Regions from separate parts of the Citrobacter meridianamericanus genome, predicted to be linked through region 1. Evidence: predicted binding sites of a transcription regulator. Region 1 holds the regulator's gene; each other region holds the start of a gene.

Region 1 (7,237 bases):
CACCAAGATCATGGCCAAAGAACAAACGGACCGTACGACATTAGATCTGTTCGCGCAGGAGCGTCGCCCGGGACGACCCAAAACTAATCCGCTCTCGCGTGATGAACAGTTACGTATTAACAAACGTAATCAGCTTAAACGCGATAAAGTTCGCGGGCTTAAGCGTGTCGAACTGAAACTGAACGCTGATGCCGTTGACGCTCTGAACGAGCTGGCCGAGGCGCGCAACATGAGTCGCAGTGAACTCATCGAAGAGATGCTGATGACCCAACTCAGCGCGTTGCGCGATCAGGCATAGTCTGAATTTCTGCTCTAAATCATAAATCGTGTAGCACAGAGTGCAGTCCTGTGTGTTTGCTGTTTCCGCATGCCTGACTGTTCTGCTATGATTGCCCTTATCCGTGGGCAATGCGCCACCACCATTTCAATAAGTTTCAAGAGGTTATTTTACTCATGGCAATCACTGGCATCTTTTTCGGCAGCGACACCGGTAACACCGAAAATATCGCAAAAATGATTCAAAAACAGCTTGGTAAAGACGTTGCCGACGTTCATGACATTGCAAAAAGCAGCAAAGAAGATCTCGAAGGGTATGACATTCTGCTGCTTGGCATTCCAACCTGGTACTACGGTGAAGCACAGTGTGATTGGGACGATTTCTTCCCTACCCTCGAAGACATTGATTTTAACGGCAAACTGGTTGCATTGTTCGGCTGCGGCGACCAGGAAGATTACGCAGAATACTTCTGCGACGCGTTAGGTACCATTCGCGACATCATCGAACCGCGCGGCGCAACCATCGTTGGTCACTGGCCGACTGCAGGTTATCACTTTGAAGCGTCCAAAGGTCTGGCTGACGACGACCACTTTGTCGGGCTGGCTATCGATGAAGACCGTCAGCCTGAGCTGACCGCAGAGCGCGTAGAAAAATGGGTTAAGCAGATCTCTGAAGAGCTGCACCTCGACGAAATCATCAATGCCTGATTTTGTACGGCGTAGATTTCTATCTGCGCCGCATCAATAGATAAAACCAATCAAAATAATTGCTACAAATTTGTAACTTTTCCGTCTGACCCTGTACAATGGCTGGATGCCAATCGGGTGTTGCACAGTGTGTTTGTCGGCGATACCACGTTTTGATTAACAATATTTGCCAGAGACTTGCAGTTTTCATTTAGCCATGGCAGTTCTATAATGAATCGCATTATCTCAAGTGCAATTTCTGTCACTTCTGTTAATGAAGTGAATCGTTTAGCTACAGGACAGATTCCGCATGACTGACAACAATACCGCATTAAAGAAGGCTGGCCTGAAAGTAACGCTTCCTCGTTTAAAAATTCTGGAAGTTCTTCAGGAACCGGATAACCATCACGTCAGTGCGGAAGACTTGTACAAACGCCTGATCGATATGGGTGAAGAAATTGGTCTGGCGACCGTGTATCGCGTGCTGAACCAGTTTGATGATGCCGGTATCGTGACCCGCCATAATTTTGAAGGTGGTAAATCCGTCTTCGAACTGACTCAACAGCATCATCACGATCACCTCATTTGCCTCGACTGCGGCAAAGTGGTCGAGTTCAGCGATGATTCCATCGAAGCGCGCCAGCGTGAGATTGCGGCTAAACATGGTATTCGTTTAACCAACCATAGCCTGTATCTTTACGGTCATTGCGCCGAAGGTGATTGTCGCGAAGATGAGCACGCGCACGACGGCAAGTAATGTGATGCTTTCTGAAAAGCCAACCATCCGGTTGGCTTTTTTTATGCACGTTTTCAGCCCGTTCCCCCCTTCCCTCCACTCTTGTGTTGCTTTAATGTAAAAATCAATTGTCCCTTCCGGAGAATCGAAATGGAACTTCGCCAGCTACGTTATTTTGTTCGCATTGTCGAAACTGGCAGCATGGGTAGTGCGGCGCTCGATCTCAATATTGGGGTTTCGGCACTCAGCCAGCAAATGTCCCGCCTGGAAAATGAACTTGCTATTCGCCTGCTGCAACGCACCTCGCGTGGCGTGACGCCCACCAGCGCCGGGCTGGCATTTTACGCCCAGGCGCAGCTGGCGCTCCGTCACGCAGACGATGCAATCCTCGCCGCACGAGAATCCCGCCTTTCCGGACACGTCAGCGTCGGCATGGCCCCCAGTACCGCTTCCATTCTCGGCATGCCTTTTATCAACGCCATGCGAGAAACCTATAGTGATGTCCGTCTGCATGTGGTGGAAAGCCTCTCTGGTAACCTGGAACGAATGATCAGCACTCGTCAGATTGACCTGGCCGTTGTGTTTCAAAAAGAAAAGCTCCTGCGCTGGAGCGCCAGACCGATTCTCGAAGAGCGGCTGTTTTTAATTGGCACTCATGCTTTACTGGCTGATATTACTGATGACAATATTGCTCCAGCCCAATTGGCACATATTCCATTGATAATGCCTAGCCCAGGCCACGGTCTGCGCGGCAGGCTGGAAGCGATTTGTCAGGAACACGCGCTACGCATTGAGATCGCAACAGAAATTGATGGTCTGGCGCTACTAATGCGCGCCGTTCGCAGTGGGATCGGCGCTACCCTCCAGCCCGGCGCGGCAATTTCCCATCTCGATAAAGAGACGCTAAGAGTGATCGGCGTCCATAATCCAATACTGAGTCGCCCCAACTTTCTGGTCAGCCTCTCTGACGATGAACTCACCCCGGCGGGGCTCGCAGCCCGCGTGGTGCTGACGAAAGTGATGCATCAACTGGTAGAAGCGGGACGCTGGCCTGGCGCTATCCTTTACAATAACTAAAACCCCCTTTAGCACTGCGTTATAGCGCCCGCACAAGCTGCACGTATACATTTCAATTACAAATTTAACAATTAGTTAAATGGTAATGGAGTATACGATGGTTGACGTTCTGGTGATTGGCGGTGGCAATGCCGCGTTATGTGCTGCCCTAACCGCCCGGGAGCAAGGAGCTTCGGTACTCCTGCTCGAAGCAGCCCCCCGGGAATGGCGCGGGGGAAACTCCCAACACACGCGTAATCTGCGCTGTATGCATGATGCGCCGCAGGATGTGCTGGTGGAAAGCTACCCTGAAGAGGAGTATTGGCAGGATCTGCAGCGCGTCACGGAGGGAAATACCAACGAAGCCCTGGCACGTCTGGTGATCCGCACCTCTTCACAATGCCGCGACTGGATGCGCCGACATGGCGTGAATTTTCAACCTCCCCTCTCTGGCGCTTTACACGTGGCGCGAACCAACGCCTTTTTTATGGGCGGCGGGAAAGCCCTCGTGAATGCCTATTATCGCAGCGCAGAAAAGTTAGGTGTGCAAATCCGCTATAACACCCCGGTACAGGCGCTTGAACTGCATAACGGCGAATTCGTGGCGGCGCTGGCGGGCAAAGAGCGTATTACAGCGAAATCCTGCGTGCTTGCCGCTGGCGGGTTTGAATCAAACCGCGAATGGCTACGTGAAGCCTGGGGGGAAAATGAACGCGGTGAGTGGCCTGCGGATAACTTCCTGATTCGCGGCACACGCTTTAATCAGGGCGTACTGCTCAAATTTATGATCGACGCCGGGGCGGACATCATCGGCGACCCATCCCAGTCACACTGTGTAGCCATTGATGCCAGAGCACCATTATATGACGGCGGAATTTGCACCCGCGTGGACTGCGTTTCGCTTGGCATTGTCGTCAACCGTGACGCTGAGCGTTTTTATGATGAAGGCGAAGATTTCTGGCCCAAACGCTACGCCATCTGGGGACGACTGGTCGCCCAACAGCCAGGGCAGATTGGTTACTCCATTATCGACAGTAAGGCCATCGGCCACTTCATGCCACCGGTCTTTCCTGGCGCACAGGCCAATACGCTGGCGGATCTGGCGCATCAGTTGGGTCTCAATGCTGAACGTTTTACCCACACCGTAACGCAGTATAACAACGCCTGCCAGCCAGGCCATTTCGACCATACCATTCTGGATAACTGCACGACGAAAGCGTTAGCCCCCGCAAAGACACACTGGGCGCGACCGCTGGACCAGCCGCCTTACTACGGGTATGCCCTGCGGCCAGGGATCACCTTCACCTATCTCGGATTGAAAGTGAATGAACGCGCTGCCGTACACTTTGCAGGGCTTCCAAGCCGCAACCTGTTCGTCGCCGGAGAGATGATGGCAGGCAATGTGCTGGGCAAGGGCTACACCGCAGGCGTGGGGATGTCGATCGGCACCACTTTTGGCCGCATTGCCGGAAAGGAGGCTGCTCTGGCAGCACAGAAGGAGGTACGTTATGAAACAGCTTGAGAAATTGATCATCGACGCGCAAATCATCACCGAGTCGGAAGCTGAAGTTGAACGTGTGATGCAGGTGTGTAACGCCTGCCGCTATTGTGAAGGATTTTGCGCCGTGTTCCCGGCAATGACGCAGCGTCTGGAATTCGGTAAAGCGGATATCAACTATCTGGCGAACCTGTGCCATAACTGCGGCGCCTGCCTGCACGCGTGTCAGTATGCCCCGCCTCATGAATTTGCCATCAACGTGCCGAAGGCAATGGCGGAAGTCCGGCTGGAAACCTATCAGCACTACGCACAACCCGCCGCCTTTGGTGCGCTTTATCGTCGTGCTGGCGTCACCGTGACGCTGGCACTGGTTTTCGGTCTGATCCTGTTTTTACTTCTCGCCATGGGGTTAAAGGGCTCGTTACTCCATCCTCCACTGGCCGGGGATTTCTATCAAATTTTCCCGCATAACCTGCTGGCCTGGATGTTTGGTTCGGTCTTTATTCTGGCAATCGTTCTGCTGATGGCGGGCGTTATCCGATTCTGGCGCGAAATTTCTCCGGGAATACCGCTTTCCACCGACATTGCTGAAGCCTCACACAATGCGCTGACGCTGAAATATCTCGATGGTGGGCACGGCAAAGGGTGTAACGAAGCAGATGATGCCTTCACCCTGATGCGCCGCCGTTACCATCACTTTACCTTCTACGGTTTTATGCTCTGTTTTGCCGCCACCGTGGTGGCGACGGGCTATCACTATTTCGCAGGTATTGAAGCGCCCTATCCGTTCCTCAGCGTGCCGGTAATATTGGGCACATTAGGCGGTATTGGCCTGATTATCGGCCCAGCGGGTTTGTTATGGCTGAACGTTAAGCGTTCACCGCTGCATGGCGACGCACGGCAAAAACCGATGGATCGCGGTTTTATTTTACTGCTGCTGCTGACCAGTCTGACCGGTTTAGCGCTTCTGGCGGGAAGAGACACGTCATGGATGGCTGTTTTACTCGCCATTCACCTCGGCGTGGTCATGGCGCTCTTTCTGACCATTCCTTACGGAAAATTTGCCCATGGATTTTACCGCTGCGCAGCCTTACTCAAGTGGGCGATTGAGAAACGGCGCGGCAAACAGGCGGGGATCACAGACAACTAACCCGCACACTCTTACCTCTATAAATATTATGATAAGACAGTGGAGCAAACCCAATGACACAACATCCATCGCGTGCCGGAACTTTCGGCGCAATACTGCGGGTAACCAGCGGTAATTTCCTCGAACAGTTCGACTTTTTTCTGTTCGGGTTTTACGCCACCTATATCGCAAAGACCTTCTTTCCCGCGGAGAGTGAATTTGCCGGGCTAATGTTAACTTTCGCCGTTTTTGGTTCGGGTTTCTTAATGCGACCCGTTGGCGCCATTGTACTGGGTGCTTACATCGACAGAATTGGTCGTCGTAAAGGTCTGATGGTAACGCTGGCGATTATGGGCTGCGGTACTCTGCTGATTGCCCTGGTACCCGGCTATCACAGTATTGGTCTGCTGGCTCCCGTGCTGGTATTACTTGGACGATTATTACAGGGATTTTCTGCAGGCGTGGAGTTAGGCGGCGTCTCAGTTTATCTTTCTGAAATCGCCACGCCTGGCAATAAAGGCTTCTACACCAGCTGGCAATCCGCCAGTCAACAGGTCGCCATTGTGGTGGCGGCGCTGATTGGTTATGGCCTGAACGCCACCCTGGGACATGATGAGATCTCGGAATGGGGCTGGCGCATTCCCTTCTTTATTGGTTGCATGATTATTCCTTTGATCTTCGTGCTCCGCCGCTCGCTGCAGGAAACCGAGGCATTTTTACAACGCACGCACCGTCCCGACACCAGGGAAATTTTCACCACTATCGTCAAAAACTGGCGTCTCATCGCTGCAGGCACGCTGCTGGTGGCGATGACCACAACGACGTTTTACTTCATCACCGTCTATACCCCGACCTACGGCAGGGCTGTACTCCACCTGAGCGCGCGCGACAGCCTGGTAGTCACTATGCTGGTCGGTATTTCTAACTTTATCTGGCTGCCGATTGGCGGAGCGATTTCTGACCGAATTGGTCGTCGTCCGGTGCTGATGGGTATAACTGTACTTGCACTGATCACCACCTGGCCGGTAATGCACTGGCTCACCGCCGCGCCAGATTTCACGCGCATGACACTGGTTCTGCTTTGGTTTTCGTTCTTTTTTGGTATGTACAACGGGGCAATGGTTGCCGCACTCACCGAGGTGATGCCTGTCTACGTCCGTACAGTGGGTTTTTCACTGGCATTCAGCCTTGCCACAGCTATTTTTGGCGGCCTTACACCCGTTATATCTACAGCGCTGGTCCAGCTAACCGGGGATAAAAGTTCACCAGGATGGTGGCTGATGTGTGCGGCACTTTGCGGACTCGCCGCTACAGCAATGCTGTTTATCCGGTTGAACCGGGGTTATCAGCCGCTCGAACATAAACTCTGAAATGCAAACGGGCGGAGAAATCTCCGCCCGTTGTCTTTTTCATTTTTTGAATTACTGCGCGGCATTCTTGCTGCGAATTTCCTGCCAAACTTTGTCACAATCAGCATTAACGGCCTGATCGTTCCCCGTACGCGTGGCCTGGATACACTGCTGATAATCCAGCACACGTACGCTTTCTTCATTGGCAAACTGCTGGTGCTGTTTTTCTTTCTTCAGTACATTCAACACGCTTTGGCAGGCTTCTATTTTTTCCGGCGATCCTTGCGCGGTATTAATACACGCGCTGTAGGCTTCTTTCAGGCGGCTGTCTTCTTTCGGTGCAGGGGATTGCGTACAAGCCACCAGCCCTGATGCCATAACGGCGATGAGTATCAGTTTTTTCATAGCACTTTCCTCAACGAGGCGGCAGGCGCCCGGCCTGCCGCTATTGGCATTAGAAGATGGTGAATGGAGCAATAACGATGAACTTCACGTCGCGCTCATCC
Region 2 (7,237 bases), 2.0 Mb from region 1:
CAAAGTCGTCCCGATGCTCGATGCCCTGTGGCCACAGAGCGAGTCGTTGGTGTTTGCCAAAGCGGCGCATGCACCGTTTATCTCGCATCCTGCCGAGTTTTGCGCAGCGCTGGTGGCGTTAAAACAGAAACTGAATTGTTTCTAAAGTAACGGATATCTGCATAAACGAGTTATCCGGCCTGAACATTTGCAGTTTTTTGTAGGCCGGATTAGCGTAGCGCCATCCGGCAGGAGCGGCAAATTAACGCAAGGCCCACCATTCGCGCAGGCAGGCTTTACCTTCCGGGCAACTTTTGCAGCTTCCGGAAAGACACCCGTCGGCATCCTCCTGAATCCGCACCGCTTTGCCCATTTTTTCTAACTGATTCAGCATGGCGTCAATCATAGGCTGTGGGGTATGTAGCGTGTGGCTAATTTGTGTTGCCTCCATGCGCCCCCGCAAAGCCAATAAATCACGAACCTGAATTAGTGATGCCATTGTCGATAACCTTAGTGGCAATCGCCAGTTGTGCTGGAACAGCAGGAACTCGCCGTTCTGTTGGTTGCCAGCAGGGCGAGGTCCACGCGGCTACGAGCTCGACGCAGCAGGCCCAGTAACACGATGTTAAACAGGATGACCGCTAAAATGCACACCAGACTGTAGGTCGGGTGCTCTTTGTAGCTGACCGTCTGATAAAACAGCGTCGACAGAGAGTAGGCAATATTCAGGCCCCACAGAATCGAGAAGCCCATCCAGCCACGGCTGGATTCACGTGCGATAGCGCCCATCACTGAAATGCACGGCACATACAGCAAAACAAAGATCAGGTAGCTGTACGCGGCGGCGGCGCTGCCAAATTTCTCGCCCATCACGCCCATTGCGCCGGTAGCCATTTCACCGTCGCCCTTGCTGGCTTCGATAGGGTTAGCCAGTACGCTCAGGCTGAAGGTGTCTTTCAGGCTTTGCCAGGTTTCATCCACTGCGCCGAGCAGCTCGTCACCGAGGTGGAAATCTGCCGGATTGAACTCTTCTTCCTGAATGTTTTCTGCGGTATAGAGCGTGTTCAGCGTACCAACGACCACTTCTTTTGCCATCGCGCCGGTGAACAAACCTACGGTTGCCTGCCAGTTATCTTCGTGAACGCCAATCGGTTTAAACACGGGAGTAATAACACGGCTAACGGAGGCCAGAGCAGAGTCGTTGATGTTATCGACGATTTTCCCGCTCAGTGAGAAACTGTTAAACGCGCTGAGGAAAATGCTGACGATGATGATGACTTTACCCGCACGCAGAACGAAGCCTTTCAGGCGTTGCCAGGTCTGAATGATCAGACTCTTGATGTGCGGCACGTGGTATACCGGCAGCTCCATCACGAACGGCGTTGCTTCACCACGCATAATGGTGTGTTTGAGCATCAGGCCCGTCAACACCGCCATCACGATACCCAGTACGTACAGCGAGAAGACCGCCAGTGCGCCGTTCTGACCAAAGAACGCCGCGGCAAAGACGGCGAAAATCGCCAGACGTGCGCCGCAGGACATAAACGGCGCCATCATGATGGTCATCAGACGCTCACGCGGGGCGTCCAGCGTACGTGCGCCCATCACTGACGGTACGTTACAGCCAAAGCCGACGATCAGCGGGACGAACGACTTGCCCGGCAGTCCCAGCGCCTGCATCAGACGGTCCATCACAAACGCGGCGCGCGCCATGTAACCGGAGTCTTCAAGGAAGGAGAGGAACAGGTACATCATGCCGATTTGCGGTACCAGCGGCAGCACGGTGTTAATCCCGCCGCCAAGCCCCTGGGCCAGGAAGATAGTGAGCCAGTCCGGGAAGTGCAGCGTGTAGCCAATCCACTGAATACCATGGATAAAGAGCGCTACGGAGCCGACGTCAAACAACGGTTGCAGCGCGCCGCCAATGTTAATGGCGAGCAGGAACATCAGGTACATCACGAACAGGAAAATCGGCAGCCCGAGGAAGCGGTTGAGAACGATTTTATCTACCGCGGTGGTGAATCGGCTTGGCTCTGCCGTCAAGGTATTGCTGACGGTATCGCAGATAGCGGCAATGCACTGATAGCGCGCATCGGCGATATGCAGCGCCGGATCGTCCATTGTTTCGCTCAGGCGTGCGATGGAGGCATCGAGATTTTGCGCGGCATCACCCGCGTAGGCGCGGCTGTAGATATCGCCTTCCAGCATCTGCAGGCCCAGCCAGCGGCGCTGTTGTAGCGGCATATCTTTGGCCATCGCGTCGGCGAGAGAGTCCGCTTCCTGCAGCAGCGGCTGGGCATAATGGACCAGCTCGACGGTGTCGTTTTCTTTGTAGCGGTCGATCGCCAGCTTCAGCGCTTCTATGCCGCGGGCGCGGGTGGAAACCAGCGGAACCACCGGGCAGCCAAGACGCGCTGAGAGGGCGTCTATATCGATACGGATTTGCTGCTTTTCAGCGATATCCAGCATATTCAACGCGACGATGCAGGGGATGCCCAGCTCAAGCAGTTGCAACGTCAGGTAGAGATTGCGTTCAAGGTTTGACGCATCGACCACGTTGATCAACAGATCTGCGTCGCCGCTCAAAATATAGTGACAGGCAATCTGCTCATCGAGAGAAGTCTGAGATGAGATTGTCGTCAGAGAATAGGTGCCGGGTAAATCCACCAGCGTGACCTGATGGTCCGTTGTGGCGAAATGACCTTCTTTACGCTCAACGGTAACGCCAGCCCAGTTACCTACACGCTGGCGCGCGCCGGTGAGCTGGTTGAATAAGGTTGTCTTGCCGGAATTAGGATTACCAATTAAACCAATGGTTAGTTTTTTCATTTTTATAGACTCACTGTATTAACAGGAAACCGCTTCCACTTCTAATAACGCCAGATCTTTCTTACGCAATACCAGACTTACACGACGCGTTTCGATATGGATAGGATCGCCGAGCGGGGCGACGCGTACCACGTTGAAGGAGGAGCCGGGCAGCATGCCAAGTGACAACAGTTTCTGACGATAAGCCGGGCTGATTTCACGGGCAAAACCGGTAATTTTCCACGCACTGTCAGGAGTGAATTGCATAGGGACCTACTTATATCTCGCTAACTGGATGATTACCTCATGGGGCGACAGGGCGGCATGAGACCAGATGATTAGCCAACGTAAGGAAAGAGTAAATAATCAACAGAACAATGATAATGAGAATGGTTTCTATCATCAATAGAATAAATGTGACGGAATGTAGAATTGAACAATAATTTGAGCCAATTTTGATATTTCTCAACATTTATTCCGCTTTGGAATGAATGTTTCTGCAGTGTCATTATTGACTTTCTTAATGTGTAATTAAGGTTTTATTTGTTAACGAAATGATAAATATAAGGAGGGAAGAGAAAATAATATATTAAATATGCCGGACAGAGGTTTACACCGCCATCCGGCACACGATCCAAACTTAGCGTTTTTTACCCATTGCCGCCGCCAGCGCATCCATCATGGCGCTGTTGCCCGCAGGCTGTGCGTCACGACCGCGAGGTTTCGCGGCTTTGGGGGCCGAGCGATTAGCCTGAGCGCGATCGTTGTTCCCACCGCCGCGACGCGCATTGGTTTCACCCGGTTGCTCGTCCAAACGCATGGTCAGCGCGATACGCTTGCGTTGCAGGTCAACTTCCAGCACTTTCACCTTCACAATATCGCCCGCTTTCACCACGGTGTGCGGATCGTCGACGAACTTATTCGACAATGAAGAGATATGCACCAGACCGTCCTGATGAACACCAATATCAACAAACGCGCCGAAGTTGGTGACGTTGGTGACTGCCCCTTCCAGAATCATCCCCGGCAGCAGGTCATTCATGGTTTCTACGCCATCAGCAAACTGTGCGGTTTTAAATTCAGGACGCGGGTCGCGGCCCGGTTTTTCCAGCTCTTTAATGATGTCGGTGACGGTCGGCACCCCGAAACGTTCATCGGTAAAATCGGCAGCTTTCAGATTGCGCAGTTCGTTGCTATTACCCATCAGGTCACGCAACGATTGCTCGGTGGCGGCCAGAATGCGTTCCACAATCGGGTAGGCTTCCGGGTGAACGGTGGAGGCATCCAGTGGGTTATCGCCATGATTGATACGCAGGAAGCCCGCGCATTGTTCAAAGGCTTTAGGCCCCAGACGGCTGACTTTCAGCAACTGCTGACGGTTCTGGAACTGACCGTTCTCATCGCGCCAGGCGACGATGTTTTGCGCCATCATGCGCGTCAGACCGGCAACGCGGGTTAACAACGGTACGGAGGCGGTATTGAGATCGACGCCGACGGCGTTCACGCAGTCTTCCACCACCGCATCCAGCTTACGTGCCAGCTGCGTCTGGCTAACGTCGTGCTGATATTGGCCCACGCCGATCGATTTAGGATCGATTTTCACCAACTCTGCAAGTGGATCCTGCAGACGACGGGCGATGGACACCGCGCCACGCAATGAAACGTCGAGATCCGGGAACTCCTGCGCCGCCAGCTCGGAAGCTGAGTAAACCGATGCCCCGGCTTCGCTGACGATCACTTTCTGCGCGGTGACTTTCGGGAACTGTTTCTGCATGTCGAGGAAGAAACGCTCGGTTTCGCGTGACGCCGTGCCGTTACCAATCGCTACCAGCTCAACGTGGTATTTTTCGCACAGCGTCGCCACCGCAACGGCAGCTTTGGCGGCCTGACCGGTGTGTGGATAAATGGTGTCGGTCGCGACCAGCTTGCCGGTGCCGTCAACAACTGCCACCTTCACACCGGTACGCAGGCCGGGATCGAGTCCCATGGTGGCACGCAGACCCGCAGGCGCGGCCATCAGCAGATCGTGCAGATTACGGGCGAAGACGTTAATAGCTTCGTCTTCGGCGCGCTCACGCACGGTGCCCATCAGCTCGGTTTCGAGGTGCATCAGCACCTTAATACGCCAGGTCCAACTGACCACGCCTTTACGCCAGCTGTCGGCAGGTGCGTTGTTCAGGCGTAATCCCAGGTGGTCCTGGATAATCTGTTCGCCGTGGCTTTCTTTTGGCGGCTCATCGAATTGCGGATCGGCATTCAGCGAAAGCTGTAGCACACCTTCGTTACGGCCACGGAACATGGCCAGCGCACGGTGGGATGGCACGGTAGAGATCGGTTCGTGATGATCGAAGTAGTCGCGGAACTTCGCGCCTTCCTCTTCTTTTCCGCTTACCACAGTGGAGACCAGATGGGCGTTTTTCCACAAGTAATCACGTACTTTCGCCAGCAGTGCAGCGTCTTCAGCAAAGCGTTCCATCAGAATATAGCGTGCGCCGTCGAGGGCGGCTTTGGTATCCGCCACGCCGTTTTCGGCGTTGAGATACTTTGCGGCTTCGGTTTCCGGGTCGTGGGACGGTTCGTTCCACAGCAGGTCAGCCAGCGGCTCAAGGCCTGCTTCAATGGCGATTTGCCCACGGGTGCGACGCTTAGGTTTGTACGGCAGATAGAGATCTTCGAGTTCGGTCTTACTTAACGTGCCGTTGATCGCTTTCGCCAGATCGTCGGTCAGTTTGCCTTGCTCGCCGATAGATTTCAGGATTGCCTGACGGCGGTCTTCCAGTTCACGCAGATATCCCAGACGGGTTTCCAGATTACGCAGTTGCGTATCATCCAGACCGCCGGTGATTTCCTTACGATAACGTGCGATAAACGGCACGGTGTTCCCTTCGTCAAGCAGGCGAACGGCAGCTTCTACCTGTTCAGCACGAGCCTGAATTTCACCTGCGATAATGCGGCAGAAAGAATCATTCATCATGGATAGCTTCGTCTATAGGATAAAAAATCAGGGGATAGTTATACGGATTGACTGGCAAAAATGCCAGTCATCTACCGGGGCTTCGGATTGTTCCGGTCTCACTTAACGTATTCAATCTCGTTCACGTACCAGCTGGCTTCTCCGCCTGGAGTGTTTACCACAGCAAGATCGCCGACCTCTTTTTTCAGCAGCGCCCGCGCCATTGGCGAGTCGATAGAGATGTAATCTTTCCGGCCGAAGATCTCGTCGTAACCGACAATGCGGAATTTGCGGATGTCGCCATCGTCATTTTCAATCTCAACCCATGCGCCAAAGAAGACTTTACCCTCCTGCTGTGGGGAGTAATCGACGATTTTCAGATTCTCCATGCACTTCGTCAAATATCGGACGCGGCGATCGATCTCACGCAGGCGCTTTTTATTATACTGGTAGTCGGCATTTTCGCTGCGGTCACCCAGACTTGCAGCCCAGGTAACCTTTTTGGTGACTTCCGGGCGCTCTTCACGCCAGAGATAATTCAGCTCTTGTTTGAGTTTTTCATACCCTTCACGGGTTATCAGGGGCGTTTTCATCTTATTGTTTTACCTTCGACTCTGTGATGATGCGCACAATTAGTATTACGTGAGCATATCAACAGAATAAATAATGTATTGCGAGAAACATTGTATACTTAAGCTGCTGTTTAATATGCTTTGTAACAATTTAGCCTGGAATTAATACCAGAATTCGCTGGTGACTCACGTGAGCTTTCTTAAGAATATACACTTAATTGTTGCGAACCTTTGGGAGTAATAACAATGCAAGAGAACTATAAGATTCTGGTGGTCGATGACGACATGCGCTTACGTGCGCTTCTGGAGCGTTATCTGACCGAGCAGGGCTTCCAGGTTCGAAGCGTCGCAAACGCTGAGCAGATGGATCGTCTGCTGACCCGTGAGTCTTTCCACCTGATGGTGCTGGATTTAATGCTGCCGGGAGAAGATGGCCTGTCTATTTGCCGTCGCCTGCGCAGCCAAAGCAACCCGATGCCGATCATTATGGTTACGGCGAAGGGCGAAGAAGTGGACCGTATTGTAGGACTGGAAATCGGCGCTGACGATTACATTCCGAAACCGTTTAACCCGCGTGAACTGTTGGCGCGTATTCGCGCTGTACTGCGTCGTCAGGCGAACGAACTGCCGGGAGCGCCTTCCCAGGAAGAAGCGGTTATTGCGTTTGGTAAGTTCAAACTGAACCTCGGTACGCGTGAAATGTTCCGTGAAGATGAGCCTATGCCGCTCACCAGCGGTGAGTTTGCGGTGCTGAAAGCACTGGTCAGCCATCCGCGTGAGCCGCTGTCCCGCGACAAGTTAATGAACCTGGCCCGAGGTCGTGAATACTCGGCGATGGAGCGTTCCATCGACGTCCAGATTTCTCGTCTGCGTCGTATGGTGGAAGAAGATCCGGCGCATCCGCGCTATATTCAGACCGTATGGG
Region 3 (7,237 bases), 1.4 Mb from region 1:
GAATGAAAGTGAGTGTCGAACAATTGATGAGGTGTTTGTAATCAAGGGTTAAAACAGTTATGCCGGATGGTACAAACCATCCGGCATAATCACGTTACTTCACCGCGCTGCGCATATCGATTGCCACCGCTCTGGCTTTGGCTCTTTTTGACCAGATAGAAGTGATAATCGGCACGAGGATGGAGGTTACAATCACTGACGTCGCCACCAGAGAGGTTGCCGCCGGCGCCATGGGTTTAAACGCTGGGACCATTTCCGCAATCAGTACCGGCGTGGCGACCGCTGCCCCCGCAGAGCTGGAAGCCGCAATCCCCGCCGTTCCATCGCCGCCGCCGATCAGTTTATCAGCGATAATCAATGGAATGCCGGTGATGATAATCACCGCCACGCCCAGCAGAATCCCCAGTACGCCGGTCTGTGCAATCACGTTCAAATCAATAGTGTTACCTAATGCGAAGGCGAAGAAAGGGATCAACGTCTGCACCGCTTTGCTGAAGAACTCCCGCAGCTCAGGGTCCAGATTCCCCAGTGCAAAGCCGATCAAAAACGGTAATACGGCACCCACAAACACGTGCGGTTCAAACGAAGCGATCCCGGCAGTTCCCAGAATCACCATCGTCATCAACGGGCCAGACTCCAGCGACATCAGGACAAACGCCCCGGCCTCTTCTTTGGTGCCGTACTGCTGCATAATCGAGGCATACAGCCCACCGTTGGTCATATCCATGGCCGCCACCAGCGCCAGCGTGGAAAGTCCGGCGAAGAATCCAACCTCCACGCCATGTTCCGGCAGAATGCGTGAGGCAATCGCCGCAACCACCCACGCCACCAGAATCTTGGTTATCACTAACGTGCCGGACTTACGCAGCACGGTGCCAGTGGCGCTTAACTTAATCGACGCACCCATGCAAAAGAACCACACCGCCAAAATCGGCACCGTACCGGTGATCATGCCGTTGGTAAAGGAGCCGAAGTATTTCCCGGCTCCGGGGGAGAAGGTGTGACATAACGCACCCAGAAACAGCGGCACCAGCATCATACCGCCTGGGATTTTCTCTATCGTACGTTTAATCTGCATTTCCATCACCTGTAGACATAAAAATGGCGCAATCTTTATGGGCGGCTGCATAGTGCTTTTGAGATGCGCCGTCTTGATGAAAAGAAGATAGACATTCGCAGAGACTATAAAAGTGATCCCACTCGCACAATAAAACATTGTTTCATTTTAAATGGATCGTTGTTTTTATATTGATTTTGATCACAAAAAAACCCCCACAAGCATTGCTTGCAGGGGCTTAATTAACGCGTCGGACTTATTTTTTCGCGGCGAAACGTGCAGCAGCTTCGTCCCAGTTCACCACGTTCCAGAACTCTTTGATGTAGTCCGGGCGACGGTTCTGGAATTTCAGGTAGTAAGCGTGTTCCCAAACGTCCAGGCCCACAATCGGGAAGCCGGAAGCGCCAGAGATTGCTTCACCCATCAGCGGGGAATCCTGGTTAGCAGTGGAAACAACAGCCAGTTTGTCACCTTTCAGCACCAGCCACGCCCAGCCGGAGCCAAAACGGGTTGCCGCAGCTTTTTCAAATTCAGCTTTGAAGTTGTCCACGGAGCCGAAATCACGTTCGATAGCCGCTTTCAGGTCACCCTGCAGCGTAGTACCGGTTTTCAGGCCTTTCCAGAACAGGCTGTGGTTAGCGTGACCACCCGCGTTGTTACGCAGTACGGTTTTCTTGTCTGCTGGCAGTTGATCCAGTTTGGTGATCAGTTCTTCAGCGGACAGGCTGGCGAATTCTGGCAGGCTTTCCAGCGCAGCGTTCGCGTTGTTAACATAAGCCTGGTGGTGTTTGGTATGGTGGATTTCCATCGTCTGCTTATCGAAGTGCGGTTCAAGGGCATCATAAGCGTACGGCAGGGATGGCAGTGTATAACTCATAATCATCTCCAGTATTGTCGGGCGGCCAGTGTTAACGCCGCGTAAGCAGTTGGGTCATTATAGTTAATTAAATGATATTGAAAATGATTATCAATGCCGTACTTTTTACATGGCTATTATGAGGTAAAAGTGTGAGCATTACCGGGAGAATCAGGCAGATTTTGCCAATTGGCTAGAAAACAGGCAGCGACATGAAGGACATGGGAGATAAAGCACGACATAGTCTGAGAATTATCTCACAAGGAAATATTGCTATGTCTGTCAACATCGCCCTTTTTGGTATCGGCCTCGACACATACTGGCCCCAGTTTACAGGCCTGGAGTCACGTCTTCAGGGCTATCTGCAAGCAATTGATGAGCGTCTGACGGCGCAACAAGCCACCGTGATTAATGGCGGCCTGATTGATAACGTCGATAAAGCCGATGCCCTTACCAGACGGTTGCAGCATCAGCCGGTCGATGCGGTCTGCCTTTACATCAGCACCTACGCGCTCAGCTCAACGGTGCTACCCCTGGTGCAAAGTATCAATAAACCGGTCATTATTCTGGCCCTACAGCCAGAACCAGGATTGCCCTATTCAAAAATCCGTCAGATTCCCGATCGGGGCGGTCGTACTGGAGAATGGCTGGCGCACTGTCAGGCCTGCAGCGCTCCCGAACTGGCGAACGTCTTTAACCGCGCGAATATCCGTTTTCAACTTATTGTGGGTGCATTACAGGGCGATGAGTACGTCTGGCAACAAACGGCGCAGTGGCTACAGGCCCTTAACGCTCGTCAAATGCTGGCAAATTGTCAGGTTGGCGTACTCGGACACTATTATGACGGTATGGTGGACGTTTACAGCAATATGACGAACTTATCCGCGAAAATGGGCGTACGCTTTAAGCCACTGGAGATGTGTGAGCTGGCGGAATATCGCGAGCAGGTCAGCGAGGCAGACCTCAACGCCAAACAACAGGAAATGCACCGTGTCCTTCAGTTGGATGCGACATGCGAACCTGCAGAGCTTGATCGCGCACTCACCACTGCCTGCGCCATGGATAAACTGATCGCTCAGAATAAACTCGGTGCATTAGCCTATTACTACGAAGGTCGTAACGGCAATGCTTACGAGAACATCATCACCTCAATAATTCTCGGCAACACGCTACTCACTCATCGTGGTATTCCTGTAGCGGGAGAATATGAAATCAAAAATGTGCTGGCGATGAAAATTCAGCAACTTCTGAGTGCTGGCGGTTCATTCTCAGAACCTTACGGTATTGAATTTAAAGATGATGTTGTTTTGTGGGGACATGATGGTCCGGCACACCCGTTGATGGCGGATGGTCCGGTGAGTCTGGTTCCGCTGCCAGTTTATCATGGTAAACCCGGTAAAGGCGTGTCTATCCAGATGACCGTGAAACCTGGCCCGGTAACCTTTCTTTCGGTAATTGAAGATGTCGAAAACGGGGTACGTTTACAGTATGCCGAAGGTGAAGCAGTGGCAGGTGAAGTTCTGGATATTGGCAACACCAACAGCCGCTATCGCTTCCAGTTATCGGCTCGCGAGTTCACCACGCAATGGTGCATGGGCGGTCCAGCTCATCATTGCAGCATTGGCCTGGGACACCATGGCGAGGCACTGGAAAAACTCGCCTGGCTAATGGGTATTCAGGCAGTAAGAATCTGCTAACCCTCAATATTTCCGCCCTTCTCAAAAAAGAGGGGCGGAACTGCATTTGTGATCAATATCCCTTTCATCCCGTGAATTTTGCCAGCATTACTTATCACGCGGCAGCATGCTGAAGGTTAGTTTATTGCTCACTCTTTAAACTTTTGAACATCAAAACGGTGATTTTCATCCTGTCAAATCGATAATTCAAAAGGAAACAGAATGGGTAATGCAATTACGATGGGGATAATATGGCATCTTATTGGTGCCGCTAGTGCCGCTTGTTTCTACGCCCCCTTTAAAAAGGTACAACACTGGTCCTGGGAAACCATGTGGTCCATAGGCGGTTTTGTATCATGGCTGATCCTTCCCTGGCTCGTCAGCGCGATCCTGCTGCCGGACTTCTGGGCCTATTACAGTTCATTCAGCGCATCCACACTGCTGCCGGTGTTTTTGTTCGGTGCCATGTGGGGGATTGGTAATATCAACTATGGCCTGACTATGCGCTATCTCGGTATGTCGATGGGGATAGGGATCGCCATCGGCATTACGCTCATTGTTGGCACCTTAATGACGCCAATCATAGCCGGTAAATTTGGCGTACTCATCGGCACGCCTGGAGGACGTATGACATTGCTCGGCGTGCTGGTCGCCCTGATCGGCGTGGCAATTGTAACCCGTGCCGGACAGTTAAAAGAGCGCAAGATGGGCATCAAAGCCGAAGAGTTCAATCTGAAAAAAGGTCTAATACTGGCGGTGATGTGCGGCTTTTTCTCCGCCGGGATGTCCTTTGCCATGGATGCGGCTAAACCAATGCACGAAGCCGCTGCTGCGCTCGGTATCGATCCGCTGTATGTCGCCCTGCCAAGCTATGTGGTCATCATGGGCGGTGGTGCAGTGATCAATCTGGGATACTGCTTCATTCGCCTGGCAAAAATGAAAAACCTGTCAGTAAAGGCCGACTTCTCGTTAGCAAAACCGCTGATTATCAGCAATATCCTGTTCTCGGCGCTTGCTGGTCTGATGTGGTACCTCCAGTTCTTCTTTTACGCCTGGGGCCACGCCAAAATTCCGGCACAGTATGACTATATGAGCTGGATGCTGCACATGAGCTTCTACGTCCTGTGCGGTGGTATCGTGGGCCTGATCATGAAAGAGTGGAGCAATGCCGGGAGACGCCCAGTCAGCGTACTAAGCCTTGGCTGCGTGGTGATTATTATCGCGGCAAATATTGTTGGACTGGGAATGGCCAGCTAATCATGTTGGGTGCTGAGATGACGCCACTGACTCGGCGTCATCCCGGTTTCCCGCGTGAATACCACCGAAAAGTAGTTACTGTCCTCAAAACCGCAGCGCATGGAAATCTCGCTAATCATCAACCGGCTATGTTTGAGCAGATACTGAGCATGGCAGACCCGTACCTGGCGCAGATACTGATTGATGGTCATCCCAGTCTGGCTACGAAACTGCTGGCGTAAAACCCGCTCGCTGCACTGCTCGCGCTCGCAAAATTTACCCAGTTCAAAGGCATGTTCATGGCTGCCGGCTAACGCGGTTATCAGTTTATCCAGCAGCGTTTCACTCGAGGTCGCCGGGAGCGTATCCGTGGCATAACGATGGCGTTTAAGGTGCGTGACCAGTTGTCCGAACAGCAACTCCGCCATGGTAAAAGCCTGCGCATCACGCTGATTACTTTCATGCTCAAGCTGGCTGATCACATGCCGGGCCTGTGTCATACCAACGCTGCCTAGCCGCCAGTGCGGCTGCCTCGGCGTACCGTTAAATCCGGGGATCGCAGCTTGCCAGTCAACATTTAGTGTCAGCCGCTCCGGGCAGTAGATGATATTTTGCAACACAAGGTCGTTAACGGAAGTGTATGAGTGTTTATCCTCGGCACGAATGTAAAAAAGATCGCCACGGGTTATCCGATACGGGCGATCGTTAAGGACATGCAGACCATTGCCGCGCCAAACCAGCACCAGCTCGCAAAACTCGTGAGTATGCTCAGCGAAGGCATCCTGCGGATAACGATCGGCCACGGCGACAGCCTGCTGCTCATGCGCAAAAAAGTCTGATTTCAAAAGGATTAGCTGATTCGCCATCACATAACCTCAACCTGAACGCACCCGCCATCTGGCATGAAAGGCTATGATTATCAGCAAACTGACGGTAAAAAACGTTGATAGCTTTCGCGTTACTGGAGGCTGTCGCCCGCGATAAGATCACGCCCTTGACGAATATCGCGCGGCGACCACTCGAACTCACGGCGAAACAGCGTCGAAAAGTGGTTACTGTCGCCGAAACCGCAGAGATAAGCGATATCTGTCACGCTGTCATCACTGTGACGTAGCAGATGCCTGGCTTTAATCAGCCGCAAACGGTTAAGGTAGCGTTGCGGCGTCAACCCTGTTTGTTGTTTAAGCTGACGGTGTAAAGTGCGTAAAGAGAGCGAAAACTTCTCCGCCAGCGCTTCCCAACACACCTCGTCGGCAAAGTTATCTTCCAGCCATGCCATCAGAAGGTTAAGCCGTGCATCGTTATCAGTCGCCGTTTCCATCAGACTGGTTTTACGCAGCAGTACCAGCAACTGCATAAACAGAATCTCGCGATTTGCCGCCGTCGGCGTATCCATTCCCTCGCCAAGCGCTTCCATCTGCCCCACCAGATGACGAACCTGCTGCAATACATTCTGATTTACGCGCCAATGGGAGGGATACTGCCCATTTTGTTCCTGAGGCAAAAGCTGATTCAGCCCAGCCAGAAATTGAAACGCCTCCGGGGAACGATACAGAACATTGGTCAGACACAGATTGTCAGTATGTTCGTATAAATGCCTGTCATGATCGCGAACGAAACACACCGTTCCGCCGCTAATGGTGTAAGGCTGTCCGTTAAACACATGGATCCCCGTACCATGTTCGACCACCACAATTTCATGAAAATCATGATGATGCTCGGGAAACGCGGGTTGGGGAAGCCGTGGTTCAATAGCCACTGTCGCTTTACCTGTCGGAAAAAAATCCACGCAATGCAGTACGGTCATGACAGCTCCCCCTGATTAACGAATATGGCTGAATAGTAATTAAGGGTTACTACCCTCACCTTAAATTTTTGACGCCAAAGTGCGTAAACAGGGTTAATTCTTCAAGAAATGGCGGGAAAGATCGGGAAATGCGGAAGGCGTCACATCCACCCAAATACACACTATTAGCGGAAACTGTGAACAGCATCACGTTCACCTTTGCCACGCTGCCAGCCGATTATTGTGGCTGTCACTAACAAGAAGGTACGCCTTTTCAGGGGTTCTTAGACTGAGTGCAATAAAACTCAGAAGGATCTCGCTATGACTTTTCGCCATTGTGTCGCTGTCGATCTGGGCGCATCCAGTGGACGCGTAATGCTGGCGCGTTACGACAGTGACCACCGCACTCTGACGCTGCGTGAAATCCATCGCTTCGTTAACTGCCTGCAAAAAACAGAGGGTTTTGACACCTGGGATATCGACAGCCTGGAAAACGACATTCGTCTGGGGCTGAAGAAAGTCTGCGATGAAGGCATTCTCATTGACAGTATCGGCATCGATACATGGGGCGTGGATTACGTTCTGATTGATAAAAACGGTCAGCGCATCGGCCTGCCAGTTTCCTA

Evidence for each region. The regulator Fur, encoded in region 1, represses iron uptake genes when iron is present. The targets are predictions, from matches to a motif close to ATAATAATGAGAACNACTATCAA.
Region 2: the regulator Fur is predicted to act here: its motif matches at 3,165-3,187, upstream of feoA (ferrous iron transporter A).
Region 3: the regulator Fur is predicted to act here: its motif matches at 2,006-2,028, upstream of sodA (superoxide dismutase [Mn]).

Annotation. Positions count from the first base shown of each region.
Region 1 covers NZ_CP101036.1:3,741,306-3,748,542, forward strand. The annotation lists gene ybfE (LexA regulated protein) at 11-298, shown strand; gene fldA (flavodoxin FldA) at 454-984, shown strand; gene NMD08_RS18430 (ryhB-regulated fur leader peptide) at 1,195-1,281, shown strand; gene fur (ferric iron uptake transcriptional regulator) at 1,274-1,720, shown strand; gene tcuR (tricarballylate utilization LysR family transcriptional regulator TcuR) at 1,850-2,776, shown strand; gene tcuA (FAD-dependent tricarballylate dehydrogenase TcuA) at 2,874-4,277, shown strand; gene tcuB (tricarballylate utilization 4Fe-4S protein TcuB) at 4,264-5,403, shown strand; gene NMD08_RS18455 (MFS transporter) at 5,457-6,752, shown strand; gene chiQ (ChiQ/YbfN family lipoprotein) at 6,804-7,136, opposite strand; gene chiP (chitoporin) at 7,186-7,237, opposite strand, start outside.
Region 2 covers NZ_CP101036.1:371,605-378,841, forward strand. The annotation lists gene bioH (pimeloyl-ACP methyl ester esterase BioH) at 1-145, shown strand, start outside; gene feoC ([Fe-S]-dependent transcriptional repressor FeoC) at 242-478, opposite strand; gene feoB (Fe(2+) transporter permease subunit FeoB) at 490-2,808, opposite strand; gene feoA (ferrous iron transporter A) at 2,827-3,054, opposite strand; gene NMD08_RS01710 (Tex family protein) at 3,428-5,761, opposite strand; gene greB (transcription elongation factor GreB) at 5,860-6,333, opposite strand; gene ompR (two-component system response regulator OmpR) at 6,559-7,237, shown strand, end outside.
Region 3 covers NZ_CP101036.1:5,101,386-5,108,622, forward strand. The annotation lists gene NMD08_RS24745 (dihydrodipicolinate synthase family protein) at 1-52, shown strand, start outside; gene kdgT (2-keto-3-deoxygluconate transporter) at 95-1,078, opposite strand; gene sodA (superoxide dismutase [Mn]) at 1,314-1,934, opposite strand; gene NMD08_RS24760 (arabinose isomerase) at 2,189-3,610, shown strand; gene rhaT (L-rhamnose/proton symporter RhaT) at 3,812-4,846, shown strand; gene rhaR (HTH-type transcriptional activator RhaR) at 4,843-5,691, opposite strand; gene rhaS (HTH-type transcriptional activator RhaS) at 5,784-6,632, opposite strand; gene rhaB (rhamnulokinase) at 6,933-7,237, shown strand, end outside.